DNA from 2 places in the Rhizobium sp. AC44/96 genome. Region 1 is predicted to be linked to the other one. Evidence: predicted binding sites of a transcription regulator. Region 1 holds the regulator's gene; the other holds the start of a gene.
What was found. Region 1 encodes LexA, which represses DNA repair genes until DNA is damaged. Its sites were predicted from a motif close to TGTTCNNNNTGTGTTCNG; they were not measured.
Positions count from the first base shown of each region.

Region 2: the regulator LexA is predicted to act here: its motif matches at 2,763-2,780, upstream of ruvC (crossover junction endodeoxyribonuclease RuvC).

Region 1 is NZ_LXKO01000039.1:244,825-252,101, reverse strand. Features, by position in the region: gene A6U87_RS26705 (pyruvate dehydrogenase complex E1 component subunit beta) at 1-389, opposite strand, end outside; gene pdhA (pyruvate dehydrogenase (acetyl-transferring) E1 component subunit alpha) at 407-1,453, opposite strand; gene A6U87_RS26695 (septum formation initiator family protein) at 1,600-1,920, opposite strand; gene eno (phosphopyruvate hydratase) at 2,058-3,332, opposite strand; gene kdsA (3-deoxy-8-phosphooctulonate synthase) at 3,474-4,316, opposite strand; gene A6U87_RS26680 (VOC family protein) at 4,313-5,197, opposite strand; gene lexA (transcriptional repressor LexA) at 5,400-6,125, shown strand; gene A6U87_RS26670 (ComEC/Rec2 family competence protein) at 6,106-7,277, opposite strand, start outside.
Region 2 is NZ_LXKO01000018.1:20,623-27,899, forward strand. Features, by position in the region: gene A6U87_RS16800 (DinB family protein) at 1-353, opposite strand, end outside; gene ruvB (Holliday junction branch migration DNA helicase RuvB) at 392-1,432, opposite strand; gene ruvA (Holliday junction branch migration protein RuvA) at 1,512-2,129, opposite strand; gene ruvC (crossover junction endodeoxyribonuclease RuvC) at 2,209-2,721, opposite strand; gene A6U87_RS16820 (methyl-accepting chemotaxis protein) at 2,967-5,282, shown strand; gene A6U87_RS16825 (GNAT family N-acetyltransferase) at 5,349-6,146, shown strand; fluoride riboswitch at 6,301-6,380, shown strand; gene A6U87_RS16830 (voltage-gated chloride channel family protein) at 6,466-7,277, shown strand, end outside.

The sequences.
Region 1 (7,277 bases):
GGGATTTCAGGATCGTTCGGAACCTGAGCCTTCGGCTCGGCGGGAACGGGAGCTGCGGCAGCGGCGGGCGCTTCAGCAGCCTTATGTGCCTCGGCGGCGGCCGGTGCGGCAGCGGCAGGTGCAGCCGAGATGTCGGATGCGGATTCGCCGTCCTGCAGGAGAACAGCGATCTTGGCGTTCACCTTGACGCCTTCGGTGCCGGCGGCAACGAGCAGCTTGCCGATGACGCCTTCGTCGACGGCTTCGACTTCCATCGTCGCCTTGTCGGTTTCGATTTCGGCAATGATGTCGCCGGAGGTGACCTTGTCACCTTCCTGCTTCAGCCACTTGGACAGCGTGCCTTCTTCCATCGTCGGAGAGAGGGCGGGCATGAGAATATCGATTGGCATGGGTCTACCCTCCCCGATTACAGCAGAATGTCGGTGTAGAGCTCGGATGCATCCGGCTCCGGTGCGGCCTGGGCGAAGTCGGCGCTATCGGCAACGATGTCGCGAACGTCCTTGTCGACCGCCTTGAGATCGTCCTCTGAGGCCCAGCCCTTTTCAATGAGGCGTACCTTGACCTGCTCGATCGGATCCTGCTCGGAGCGCATCTTCTGCACTTCTTCCTTGGAGCGATACTTCGCCGGGTCGGACATGGAGTGACCGCGATAGCGATAGGTCAGCATTTCCAAGATGATCGGACCCTTGCCGGAGCGGCAATGCTCGAGCGCCTCGTCGGCCGCAGCCTTGACGGCGCGAACATCCATGCCGTCGACCTGGACGCCCGGGATGCCGAAGCCGGAACCACGCAGCGAGTAGTTCGACTGCGCCGTGGCGCGGGCCGTGGACGTGCCCATGGCGTAGCGGTTGTTTTCGATGATGTAGATGATCGGGAGCTTCCAGAGAGCAGCCATGTTGAAGCTCTCGTAGACCTGACCCTGGTTGGCAGCGCCGTCGCCGAAATAGGCGATCGAGACGCTGTCATTGCCGCGATAGCGGTTGGCGAAGGCGAGACCGGTGCCGAGCGACACCTGGGCGCCGACGATGCCGTGACCGCCGTAGAAATGCTTCTCCTTGGAGAACATGTGCATCGAGCCGCCCTTGCCACGGGAGTAGCCGTCAATGCGGCCGGTCAGCTCGGCCATGACGCCGCGTGCGGTCATGCCGGTTGCCAGCATGTGACCGTGGTCGCGGTAAGCGGTGATGACCTGGTCACCTTCCTTCTGCGCCATCTGCATGCCGACGACGACAGCTTCCTGGCCGATATAAAGGTGACAGAAGCCGCCGATGAAGCCCATGCCGTAAAGCTGGCCGGCCTTCTCTTCGAAGCGGCGGATAAGCAGCATCTCGCGATAGGCCTTCAGCTCCTCGTCGCGATCGAAATCGGCGACGGGGCCGCCATTCGATGCCTTAGCTGCTGGTTTCGCGCTGGTCTTGCGGCTGGAAACGGTCGCGTTTTTTCGCGGCGCCATTCAACCCTCCCTATGGGTTTATCGGTTCTTAGGTGGCGCGTACCATAGGGAAGAAATTTCGCCACAGCAATGCCATAAATGCATGGCTCGTATTCGGCGTTAAACTACTGATAAATATATGCTTATTTCGATTAACTTGTTTTCGGTTAATTCGAATAATGATTGAATATGACGATCTCGTCGGCACGAGAAAAATTGAGCTGAAGACGCGCTTTTTCGTCCAGCATATCCTTGTCCATCGAGCCATCACTCAGCAGCGCAACCTGCCTCTCGAGATGCTCGCGCTTGTCTTTCAGGGTTGCCAGCTCCCTCTCCCGGGCGATGCGCGTGCGCTCAAACACCTCCGTTGCGCGCAGGCCGTAATCGCCATGGATGCAATGATAGCCGAAATAGGAGAGAAACGCGACAGTCATCGCCGGAATGACGAAACGGCCGATCTTTTTCTTCTTATGGTGCTTGGTCCACATACACGCATCTCGAAACGCATTACCCTTGCGAACGAGACTACCGGCCAGAGATTAACCGTCCGTTGACTATGAACGCGGCGCAACAAAAAACCCGCGCCGGTTAGGGCGCGGGCTCCAAATCCTTGAAATCAGACGACTTAGCCGCGAAGGATCGAACGGCCGGCGTACTGTGCCTGCGGGCCAAGGCCTTCTTCGATGCGGATCAGCTGGTTGTACTTGGCAAGACGATCCGAACGCGACAGCGAGCCGGTCTTGATCTGACCGCAGTTCGTGGCAACGGCGAGATCGGCGATCGTCGAATCTTCGGTTTCGCCCGAACGGTGCGACATGACGGCGGTGTAGGCAGCCTTGTGCGCGGTGTTGACGGCGTCGAGCGTTTCGGTCAGCGAACCGATCTGGTTGACCTTGACGAGGATCGAGTTGGCGACGCCCATCTTGATGCCGTCGCGCAGGCGAGCCGAGTTGGTGACGAAGAGATCGTCGCCGACCAGCTGAACCTTCTTGCCGGCCAGATCCGTCAGAGCCTTCCAGCCATCCCAATCGTCTTCAGCCATGCCGTCTTCGATCGAGATGATCGGATACTGGGCAGCGAGCTGCGCCAGGTATTCAGCCATGGCGCCCGGTTCCAGCGTGCGGCCTTCACCTTCGAGAACGTACTTGCCATCCTTGAAGAATTCGGTCGAGGCGCAGTCGAGGCCGAGGTGGATGTCTTCACCAGGCTTGTAGCCGGCTTTCTCGATCGACTTCATGATGAAGTCGAGGGCTTCAGGAGCGCTCTTCAGGCCCGGCGCGAAACCGCCTTCGTCACCGACGTTGGTGTTGTGGCCCTGAGCCGCGAGTTCCTTACGCAGGGTGTGGAAGACTTCCGAGCCCATGCGAACGGCTTCGCGGATCGAATCGGCGCCAACCGGCAGGATCATGAATTCCTGGAAGTCGATCGGGTTGTCGGCATGTGCGCCACCGTTGATGATGTTCATCATCGGAACCGGCAGCAGGTGCGCGGAAGCGCCACCAACGTAGCGATAGAGCGGCAGACCGGCAGCTTCGGCAGCAGCCTTGGCAACGGCGAGCGAAACGCCGAGGATGGCGTTGGCGCCGAGGCGCGACTTGTTCGGCGTGCCATCCAGTTCGATCATGATGTTGTCGATCTGGATCTGGTTTTCGGCGTCGATGCCGCCGATGGCGTCGAAGATTTCCGTGTTGGCGGCTTCGACCGCCTTTTCAACACCCTTGCCGAGGTAACGCTTGCCCCCATCGCGGAGTTCGACGGCTTCGTGCGCGCCGGTCGACGCGCCCGACGGAACAGCCGCGCGGCCCATGCTGCCATCTTCAAGATACACGTCGACTTCGACCGTGGGGTTGCCACGGCTGTCGAGAATCTCGCGGGCGATAATGTCGGTAATTGCGGTCATCGGCTTTTCCTGCTTGAGGGTGGATAAATCGTTTGAAATCCGTCTTAATCGAAGATGCGCAAATTACAATGGCGCTTTGCGCATGCTTCGCAGCGATGTTCGTGCGTGGCCTATTACACGAACATGTCAGTCTTTTGAACGTCAGCCTTTCGCGATCGCGTCGAAGGCCAGAAGCTTTTCGAGAAGCCTCGGCATATCCTTGAGATAGACCATGTTCGGACCGTCCGACGGCGCGTTGTCGGGATCTTCGTGCGTCTCGACGAACACACCGGCGACACCGACCGCAACCGCCGCGCGCGCCAGCGTCTCGACAAACTCGCGCTGGCCGCCACTCGAACCGCCCTGCCCGCCGGGTTGCTGGACCGAATGCGTGGCATCAAAAACCACAGGGGCGCCCATCGCCGCCATGATCGGCAGCGAGCGCATATCGGAGACCAGCGTGTTGTAACCGAAAGAGGCACCGCGTTCGCACAGCAGGATGTTCGGATTGCCGCTCGAATTCAACTTGTTGAGGACGTTCTTCATGTCCCAGGGTGCGAGGAACTGCCCCTTCTTCACATTGATCGTGCGACCCGTCTTGGCGGCAGCGACCAGAAGATCGGTCTGGCGGCTGAGGAAAGCCGGAATCTGCAAGATATCGACGACGGTGGCGACTTCGGTGCACTGTTCTTCGGTGTGAATGTCGGTCAGAACAGGGAAGCCATATTCCTTCTTGAGATCGGCAAAGACCTCAAGTGCCGTTTCCAGGCCGATGCCGCGCTGGGCGGAGAGCGACGTCCGGTTCGCCTTGTCGAAAGACGACTTGTAGACGAGACCGATGCCGAGCTTGTCGCAGAGTTCCTTCAGCACGCCGGCAATCATGAACGCATGATCACGGCTCTCCATCTGGCAGGGGCCGGCGATCAGCGAGAGCTTGCCGGCGTTCGAAAACACCACCTGGCTGGTACCCTGGCCGACGGTTACTTCGGAATTTGTCTGGCTCATCGTTTCTCCTCGAAGGCGAAGAGCGCGCCCTGCCCGGACGCAGCCTTCACCAGAATTCGATTGTTCTTACGCGTGTAGGTGATCCCGTTAGCAGCCAAATGCGCTTCTGTCACGGCGAGATCAGCAACCTTGTAGACAATGCCGACGCCACGCAGACCGCGATCCGCGCTGGGCGCGACGAGATCGAAATAGGCATTCAACCCATCCGCCGACAAAATGCTGATGCGGACGTTCGGGGTGGCAAGGCTGATACCAAACGCCTCCTCCCGCACCGACGCCACGCCGGAGGCAAACCGCAGGAATGTGGCAAACGCCTTGGGATCCGGTGCCGCCAGCACGATCTCGGCGATACCGGTTACGCCATTGACATGTGTCTCAAGCGCCTTGCGGTCCATGGGCAGAGGATTGATCCGCTGGCAGGTGAACAGAAAGAAATCAGGGGCGCGAAGATCGGCAGCAAAGGCAAGCCGAAAGGCTGCGGTCGTCTCGGAACCATCCGGCATCTTCATCGGTCGAGCAAATTGCAGCATTTCGCCGCCGCTTATCCTGTCAGCGTTGAAGCGGGCGTGATCGCGATCGGCATCGGCCGTGCCGAAGACGACCGCTGATAGACCGTCATCGCCGCAGCGGAAGCGAAAAGCACGATCGCGGGCAGTGAAGACATTGCCCTTCTTGACCGAGGCGTCATAGGCATCGGCGCTCGCGATACCGAGCGGCTCGAGGTATGTTTTGTCGGCGAAGAAGATGCAGGCGTTTTCGGTTCCGAACGGATGACGCGCATCCGCCGCGACGGTGAACCCAAGCTTGCCGAGACGCTCCCTGGCAAGGTCGATATTGGCGACGGGCAGCACCACGTGGTCCAGCGGATGAGCTTCACTCATGGCAGATCCTCTCCCGAAATCGCGAATGATGTGCGCTGCTAAGCGAGACAATGCAAGAGGCTACCGCCGCATAGATCGAATGAAGTGTAAAAACCGGACAATTCAGAGCCAAGTTTTACGAAAATTTAGCCACTTGCGGAACACATATGGAACATATAGTGTCTGTTCTGGCTTTGTTTCACAACCCTGGGGTCCGACTTCAATGCTCACGCGCAAGCAACAGGAACTTCTCCTCTTCATTCACGAGCGAATGAAGGAGTCGGGCGTGCCCCCGTCTTTTGATGAAATGAAGGATGCGCTCGACCTTGCGTCCAAGTCCGGCATTCACCGGCTGATCACCGCGCTAGAGGAACGCGGCTTCATTCGCCGGCTGCCAAACAGGGCACGCGCGCTCGAGGTGATCAAGCTTCCGGAGGCCTATAATCCGAGCCTTCAGCAACGACGTGGCTTCTCGCCGAGCGTCATCGAAGGGAGCCTTGGCAAGCCTCAGCTGGTCACGCCTCCGGCACCGGCCAAGCCGGCACCGAGTGCCGACAACGGCAACTCCGTTTCCGTGCCGGTCATGGGCCGGATCGCGGCGGGTGTGCCCATTTCGGCAATCCAGAATAACACGCATGACATCGTTGTCCCCGCCGACATGCTCGGCTCAGGCGAACACTATGCGCTGGAGGTCAAGGGCGACTCGATGATCGAAGCCGGTATTTTCGACGGCGATACGGTGATCATCCGCAATGGCAATACGGCCAATCCGGGCGATATCGTCGTGGCGCTGGTCGACGACGAAGAAGCGACGCTGAAACGGTTCCGCCGCAAGGGCGCATCCATTGCGCTCGAAGCGGCCAACCCCGCCTACGAGACACGCATCTTCGGACCCGATCGCGTAAAGGTTCAGGGCAAGCTGGTAGGGCTTATTCGCCGATATCACTGACGGCGACGTCAAACGTACCGCTGCGCCAATCGTAGGCGCGATGTATGCGCCATGGGCGTGATAGGCCATCGTACGTCGTTGTCAGGACTGGTGTGCCCTGCTGATCCATACAGATTTCGACCGCGCCGCTTCGACGCAAAGTTTGGCCGGTAATAAGCATTGCGCCGGACCGACATTCGCGCAGACGAATGCGGGCCGGGGTAATGACGATATCGGCGGCGTCGCAAGCCGGCCCGAGATAGGCCAAATCCTCGATGACGTTGACGATATAGCCGTTATCGAGAGTGGCAATACACCAGGCGCCTTTAACGCAGACGAAACTGTTTGCCGTGCCATTCGCCGCAGCGTTGCGCATTGTTCGAAGCACCGCTCGTCGTTCGTCAAACGACAGAGCATATGATCGATCGTTGCGCTCCTTCGTCTTCTTGGGAAGTGTGGCCTTGATGAACGCCGGAGGCTGATGCTCTTCGGCGGCGAGGGCTCGCTGCCACTGGCCGAAGATGAAATCGGGCGGTCGCTCCCGGTTGGAAGCCATGCGGGTTCCGCGCAGAATTGCCACCAGGGATCCGTCTTCCGCAACAACGACGTCAGGTGCGGGCAACGAAGGCAGCAGCGCCACCGTGAATGTCGCGATACCGACGATGGCGGCGCCCAGATAGCGCAAACGCGTTCGCAGCAAAGTAAGGACCAGAAATCCGAGAACCGCTACCGGGAAATACCAGGACGGCAGGCGCCCGATATCGACATTGCCACCCCAGGACGACACGAGCTTGGCGATCCCGATGACGACATCGAGCCCGAGGCCGGCGATCTTCCACGGCAGCACATCGAGACCGAAGGGCGTCAGCAACATCGCAAGCATGCCCATGGGCATGACAACGAAGGATATGACTGGCATCGCCATGAGATTTGCCGGCAAGCCGTACGAGCTCAGCCGATGGAAATGCTCAATCGAAAACAACGCCGTCGAGAAGCCGCCGATCATGGAAGTGAGCACGATGCCGCCGAAGAAGCGTGCGACGGCGACCACCGGCATGACCCATGGAAGCTTGAGAAAGGCGTTGTCGGTCGGCCTTCGCCCGGTCCAGATGGAATAGCCGGCGACCAGCGCCAGTGTCGCCGCAAAGGACATCTGGAAACTGGGACCCAGGA
Region 2 (7,277 bases), on a different contig from region 1:
CGATGAAGATTGACGGTCGACAGCATCCTCTCGGGGGTTAGCGCTTCCGCCAGGGCAACGAGCTGTTGGTCGACGGCGGCCTGCGCGCGGGCGAGGTCCGCGATATTGTCGTACGGCTCCTCGACTTCCCAGGCTTTCGGACCGAGCGCGCCGCCTTCGAGGGCGTCGATGTAAAACCAATCGACCGTGAGGATATGGTTGAGTGTCGCCTTGATCGAGGGGAAAAAACTCACGCGGGTTGCCTCGAACTCGCCGGGCTCAAGGCGAGCGCAGGCGGCGTGCAGGCGGTTGTTTGCCAGTGCGTTGTTATAGGCGAGCTTGCGGAGGGAGCGGCAGGGGTCGAAGGTCGGCATCGCTATTGTCTCCGCTGCTCCGTCGCTAACCGCTGGGGTCAATCGTCTTCCTGAAATAGCCGGAACTGTGCCGCTTCCAGGTCCTTGGGCGGCTGCATGCCGAGGTGCTTCCAGGCGGTTGCGGTCAACACGCGGCCGCGCGGCGTACGCTGGATGAAGCCCTGCTGGATCATGTAGGGCTCGATGATGTCCTCGATCGCGTCACGCGGCTCCGACAGGCCTGCGGCGATGGTCTCGATGCCGACCGGTCCGCCGGCGAAATTGACGGCGATCATGTTGAGGTAGCGCTTGTCCAGCTGGTCGAGCCCCATGTTGTCGACAAGCAGGCGGGTCAGGGCTTCGTCCGCGATCTCACGGGTGACAGCTTCCGCCTTTGCCACCTCCGCGAAATCGCGAACACGGCGCAGCAGACGACCGGCAATGCGCGGGGTGCCGCGGGCGCGTCGTGCGATCTCGCGCGCGCCGTCGTCGGTCATCGGCAGGTTCATCAGGCGCGCGCCGCGCCGCACGATCAGTTCCAGTTCCTCGACGGTGTAGAAGCTCAGGCGCACCGGAATGCCGAAGCGATCGCGCAACGGCGTGGTGAGCAGGCCAAGGCGTGTGGTGGCGGCGACCAGGGTGAACTTCGAAAGGTCGATCTTGACCGAACGGGCGGCAGGTCCTTCGCCAATGATCAGGTCAAGCTGGAAGTCTTCCATCGCAGGATAGAGGATTTCCTCGACGGCCGGGCTGAGGCGATGAATTTCATCGATGAAGAGCACGTCGCGCTCTTCGAGATTGGTCAGAAGCGCGGCAAGGTCGCCGGCCTTGGCGATAACCGGGCCCGAGGTCGAGCGAAAGTTGACGCCGAGTTCCTTGGCCATGATCTGGGCCAGCGTCGTCTTGCCGAGGCCCGGCGGGCCGACAAAGAGAACGTGGTCCAGCGCTTCGCCTCGGTTCTTTGCGGCCTCGATGAAGATCTTCAGGTTGGCGCGCGCTTCCGCCTGGCCGGTGAACTCGTCCAGCGACTGCGGGCGCAGCGTCACATCCAGGTCTTCGCCTCGCTTTTCCGAGGATATCAGGCGCGCGGCGTCGCTCATGCTGGCACTTTCCAATCTTCAAACACTGTGGACCAATACACCAAGCCGGCCATTTTGGCACCCTGCGGAGATGCTTCGGTCACCGCGCCAGCTCCTTCAGGCCGAGGCGGATAAGCTTGGCGCTGTCGGCGCCTTCGCCGGCGGTCTTCATCGCCGCGGCCACGGCGTTGGCGGCCTGGTCGCGGGAATAGCCGAGGTTCGTCAACGCCGAGACGGCATCGGCAACCGGTGCGGCGGCAACACCTTCGCCCAGTTCCTGCTTCAGGCCGATATTGGCAGATGCTTCGCCAGCAAAGGCCGGCGCCTTGTTCTTCAGTTCGGTGACGATGCGCACCGCAACCTTCGGGCCGACGCCCTGGGCGCGGGAAACGGCGGTGCGGTCCTGCAGGGCGATGGCGTTTGCAAGCTCGCTCGGCGTCAGCGTCGAAAGGACCGCGAGCGCCACCTTGGCGCCAACGCCCTGAACGCTTTGCAGCAGGTTGAACCATTCACGCTCCAGCGCGGTCATGAAGCCGAAGAGCTTGAGCTGGTCCTCGCGGACGTAGGTTTCAATGAAAAGGATGCAGGCCTCGCCCACAGAGCCGAGGCGCGACAGCGTGCGTGCCGAACAGAAGGCGACGTAGCAGACGCCGTGTACGTCGACGAGGACATAGTCGTCGCCGATTTCGTCGATGGTGCCTTTGAGCTTGCCGATCATGAATTGGGTCCGTCAGGGGTAGGTTTCGGGATTGATAAGGCAAAGAAAAGCGGCGGACGGTCCGCCTCCGTCACGACGATCACCCGGCCAGGGCTGCCTGCCGCATACGGTTGCCTCCGCGATTGTGGGCATGGCAGATCGCGATGGCAAGCGCGTCGGCGGCATCGTCACCCTTGAACTCGACCTTCGGCATCAGGATCTTCAGCATCATGTGGATCTGCCGCTTTTCGCCATGGCCGACGCCGATCACCGATTTCTTGACCGCATTGGGGGCATATTCCGCGACCTGCAGCCCGGCGCGGGCAGGGACCAGCATGGCGATACCGCGCGCCTGCCCGAGTTTCAGGGTGGCAACGGCGTCCTTGTTGACGAAGGTCTGCTCCACGGCGGCTTCATCCGGCTGATAGCTGTGAACGACTTCCGCCAGTCCGTCATGCAACTGGCACAGGCGCGAGGCGAGATCCATGTCGCCGTCCGAGGTAACCGTACCGGAGGCGACGAAGCGCAGCGAGTTGCCGAGCGTTTCGATGACGCCCCAGCCGGTGCGGCGCAGGCCGGGGTCAATGCCGATGATGCGAATCGTATTTTGCATGCTTCACCCTATTGCAGTTGTAAAATAACTGCCATCGATATGTGAACAAAACAAAAACATTGCCTGATTTCGAGTGTTGCCGTTTACGTCAATTTAAACTCCGTGCGCAACTTTTGGTCCATAAAATGTGAGAGGAGCCGGCTTCTCCGGAAGCAAAGGCTCCCCGTTTTCTGTTTTCAGGTCTGCCGATCGGACGTTCGCGCGTCCGGTCGTCATGTGCCGTTCCGGAAGGGGTTCGTCGTTCCATGGCTCAGAGATTCCAGTCCCTGTCGTTCAAGGTCATTGCTACATTTATTCTGCTGACTGCGCTGTCCATCGCGGTCATTAACGGTCTTGCCTATTTCGCCAGCAGCCGCATTTCCGGCGAGCAGGCGTTGAAGGCCAAGGAGAGCGTGCTCATCTTCCGCGGCGACATGCTGCAGGAACAGTTGCAGCAGCTCGAAAACCAGTCGAATTCCATCGCGCGCATCGAGGCGCTGCAGATGTCGATCACCAGCCTGAAGAGCGGCTGGAAGACGATCGAGAAGACCTCGGGCGATGCCCGCGCCGAACTGAAGAAGGTCTTCATTACCAACAATCCGAACCCGGCCGATCAGCGCGAGAAGCTGCTGAAGCCGGATGCGCCGAGCGGTTTCTACTATTCGAACCATGAGACGACGCAAAGCGAGGTTGCCCGCGACCTCGAGAACACGCCGTTCAGCGACCTGCTGATCGCCGATCTCGATGGCAATGTGCTCTACTCCTACAAGAAGGGCGACGAGTTTGCCGAGAATCTGAAGGCGGATGCCTGGAAAGCGACGGGGGCGGGGCTGGCCTTCAGCAAGGCTCTCGAGAACGCGAAGAAGGCGACCGACGATTCCGCGCCGGCGGCGTTCTCCGGACTTCGCGTCGATGCGGCGACCGGCAAGGCCGCGATCTTTTACGCGGTGCCGATCGTCAAGCTCGGGGCGCCGAAGGGGATCTTCCTCTTCAAGGTGCGTGACGACATCTTCACCAACATCCTGGCAAAGGGCATCGTGTCGGGCAGCACCGCGCAGGCGGCAATCGTGTCCGACGATGGCTCCGCCGTTGCGGTCGACGCAAGCGGCAAGCTTGTCACGCTGGATACGGCCCCCTTCACCTTTGTGAAGGATGCGCTGGCCAGCAGTGCCATGACGGTCGACGATTTTAGCCGAGCGGACGGCGCAGCACGCGCCTATGTCAAGGGCATCGATTATCAGGGCGGGCGCTATCTCGTGGTGGAGAGCGTGCGCCTCAGCGAGATCAATGCCGGCTCGATCGAAATCGCCAGCCTGTTGACGATGATCGCGATTGCCGTTCTTATCGTCATGGCCATTGCCACCGGTATCATTACCAAGATGCTGTTTTCGCCGCTGGCGAAGCTTGCCGGTGTCACGCGCGAGGTTGCTGACGGCAATCTCGCTGTCGACATCGGCAGCCAGAACCGTGGCGACGAGATCGGCACCATGGCCAAAGCCCTGGCGCGCTTCAAGCAGTCGCTGATCGAGAGCCGGGAGATGGAGGCTGCAAGCACCGAGACCCGTGCTCGCGCCGAACGGGACCGCCAGCAGCACATGGCGGAGCGCGAAGCGGAAGCGAAAACCCTGCAGGACGTCGTTGAATCGATCGACGAGGGCCTGCATCATCTGGCGAATGGCGATCTTGCCTATCAGATCGACCGCCGTTTCCCGAACGAGCTGGAGGGCCTGCGCGTCAACTTTAACCAGGCGCTCGCCGCACTCAGCGAAACGATGACCGCGATCGGCGGAAACTCGATGGCTGTGCGTGGCGGCTCCGAAGAGATGCGCACCGGCGCCGACGAACTGGCGGGCCGTACAGAGCGGCAGGCGGCATCGATCACCGAGACCGCGAATGCCATCGACGCGATCACCCAATCCGTCCGCGTTCAGATCGAGCGCGCCGAGCAGGCCGAGCGCATCGCACGGGACACGAAGCGTGAGACGACCGGGTCCGGCCAGATCATGCGGGACACGATTGCCGCCATGGAAGCCATTCAGGCATCGTCGCGGCAGATCAATTCGATCATCACCGTGATCGATTCCATCGCCTTCCAGACGAACCTTCTGGCCCTGAACGCCGGCGTCGAAGCCGCCCGTGCCGGCGAGGCAGGTAAGGGGTTTGCGGTCGTCGCCATGGAAGTGCGCGAACTGGCGCAGCGCTCGTCGAGCGCGGCCAAGGAGATCGCCAACCTGCTACAGAAATCCACTCATGAGGTGGAGGCGGGCGTTGCCCTGGTCGAGCGGGCAGGTGAGGCGTTGACCGGGATCGGCAGCCACGTCGAGGCCATCAACGGCCAGATCAGCGAGATCATGGAATCGACCCGCGAGGAGGCCGATACGCTTCGGCAGATCAACGCCGCCGTGGCCGAACTCGATACGATGACGCAGCAGAATGCGGCCATGGTCGAAGAGACCACCGCAGCGATCCACCGGCTTGCCACCGAGGCGGTCGAGATGGACCGGCAGCTTGCAAACTTTACCCTGGCGCCGAGCCACTACCAGCATAGCGCAGAGGTGCATGTGCTGCGTCGCAAGGGCTGATCGAACAACGAAGGAAAAGCCCGTATTTGCGGGCTTTTCCACTCTCCCGCCCCGAAGGTGCCGAGAATGCTGTCGGCGCAAACCGATCCAGATCAGATATTGACGACGCTGCGACGCAGGCCGCTCGCCAATGTCGTGCTGCTGAAGTTTCTCACCTCACGCCCTGAAGGTGTGCGTGTCCATCAGCTTGTGTCGGGCGATCGTGTCGCGACGCTCCTGCTGATCGACCACGCGTTCAGCGAATATGATCTTGCGACTTATCCTGATGCGCATGCGTCGGCGATCATCGCCAGTGATGAACCGGAGATGACGCGCTCGCTGCTGCCGTTTGTGCCGCGTGACCGCGTGCTTGTCTTCAAGCTTTGCTCCGGCGATGACAGGGCGATCGTTGGAGAGGCGTTTCCGATGGAGAGACGGACCTCCTTCATCTCCTACACCTCGACGGATTTTTCTCTGACTGGTGAAACGGCGCGCATCGGAACGGTCACTGCAGAAGCGCCCTTTCATCTTTTTGCTGCACAGGGCCATCGTGCCGCGTGGCTGCAACCGCTCATGGAGCGTGGGGAGGCGTTCACCTCCACAGCGGAGGTCGACGGCGAGTGCCTGTCCGGCTGTTTCGCCTTTAAAATCGATGGCGACATATGGGAAATCGGTGGTGTCTATACGCTTCCCGAGGCGCGTGGTCGCGGTCTGGCTCGCGGTGTCGTTCAAGCGGCACTTGCTGAACTGAAACGCCGGGGACTTGTTGCTCGCTATCAGGTGGAGGACACGAACCTGCCTTCCATCCGATTGGCCGAGGCCCTTGGAATGACGCGGTTTCTCACGTTAACCCACTACATCAGCGCAACGGTTGCGGGCCGGTGATGCGGCGCGACGCTGCTTGTCGTTACAGCCGTCGCTATGCCACCGACGCGGAAGACGGTGTGGCAATTGTCGCCGGGAATGCAGCGGGCGGTCGGGCTGCCCGAAGCCTGTGTTTCCCGACGCTGTTGACAGCCGAAGGCCTGTTCGCCTATCCAATGCACACGGTAATGGATTCTGCCGGACCAATAATGGTCGAACCGCTTCCCCGACGAAGCTGATGACTCCTACTCAACGCGCTGACGCGAAGGAGTAGAGTCGTGCCTGGAACTAAGTCATCCTTGTCTTGTCGTTTTGATACGAGCGCCGGAGGAAACTTCTGATGGGTTTCTCCGAGCTTGTCGGCCTGCGCCTGCGGCAGGTCCGCGCCTTGTTGAAATGGGCCGCCGTCGTCACGCCGATGGCCATTGTGGTCGGTTCGCTCGTTGCGCTGTTTCTCTGGGCGCTTGATGAGGCCACCGCGCTCCGCTTCGATTATCCCTGGCTGATCTATGCCATGCCGGTCGCCGGTTTCGCGATGGTCTTCGTCTATGGCCGTTTCGGCGGTGCTGCTGAGGGTGGAAACAACCTGATCGTCGACCAGATCCACGAACCCGATGGCGGCGTGCCGTTGCGGATGGCGCCGTTCATCCTGGTTTCGACCGTCGTCACTCATCTCGTCGGCGGCTCGGCGGGTCGTGAGGGGACCGCGGTGCAAATGGGAGGGAGCCTCGCGAGTTCCTTCGGGCGGATGTTCAGGCTGAGCCCGGCCGAGACGCGCATCCTGTTGATGGCGGGCATCGCGGCCGGTTTCGGCGCTGTGTTCGGCACGCCGATTGCGGGTGCCGTGTTCGCACTCGAGGTGCTGACGATCGGTCGCATCCAGTATGAGGCCCTGCTGCCCGCGCTGCTGGCGGCGATCGTCGCGGACTGGACCTGCCATGCCTGGGGCATCGAGCACACCCGATATCACATCAGCTTTCTTGAGAGCGCGGCCGTCGGCTTTCACCTGCAGCCGCTGCTGCTTGTCAAGGTAACCATGGCCGCCGTCGCCTTCGGGATCATGGCGCATCTCTTCGCGGAGGTGTCGCATCGGCTTTCGGCTGTGCTGAAGAGCGCGATACCTTATGCGCCGCTGCGTCCGGTGCTGGCCAG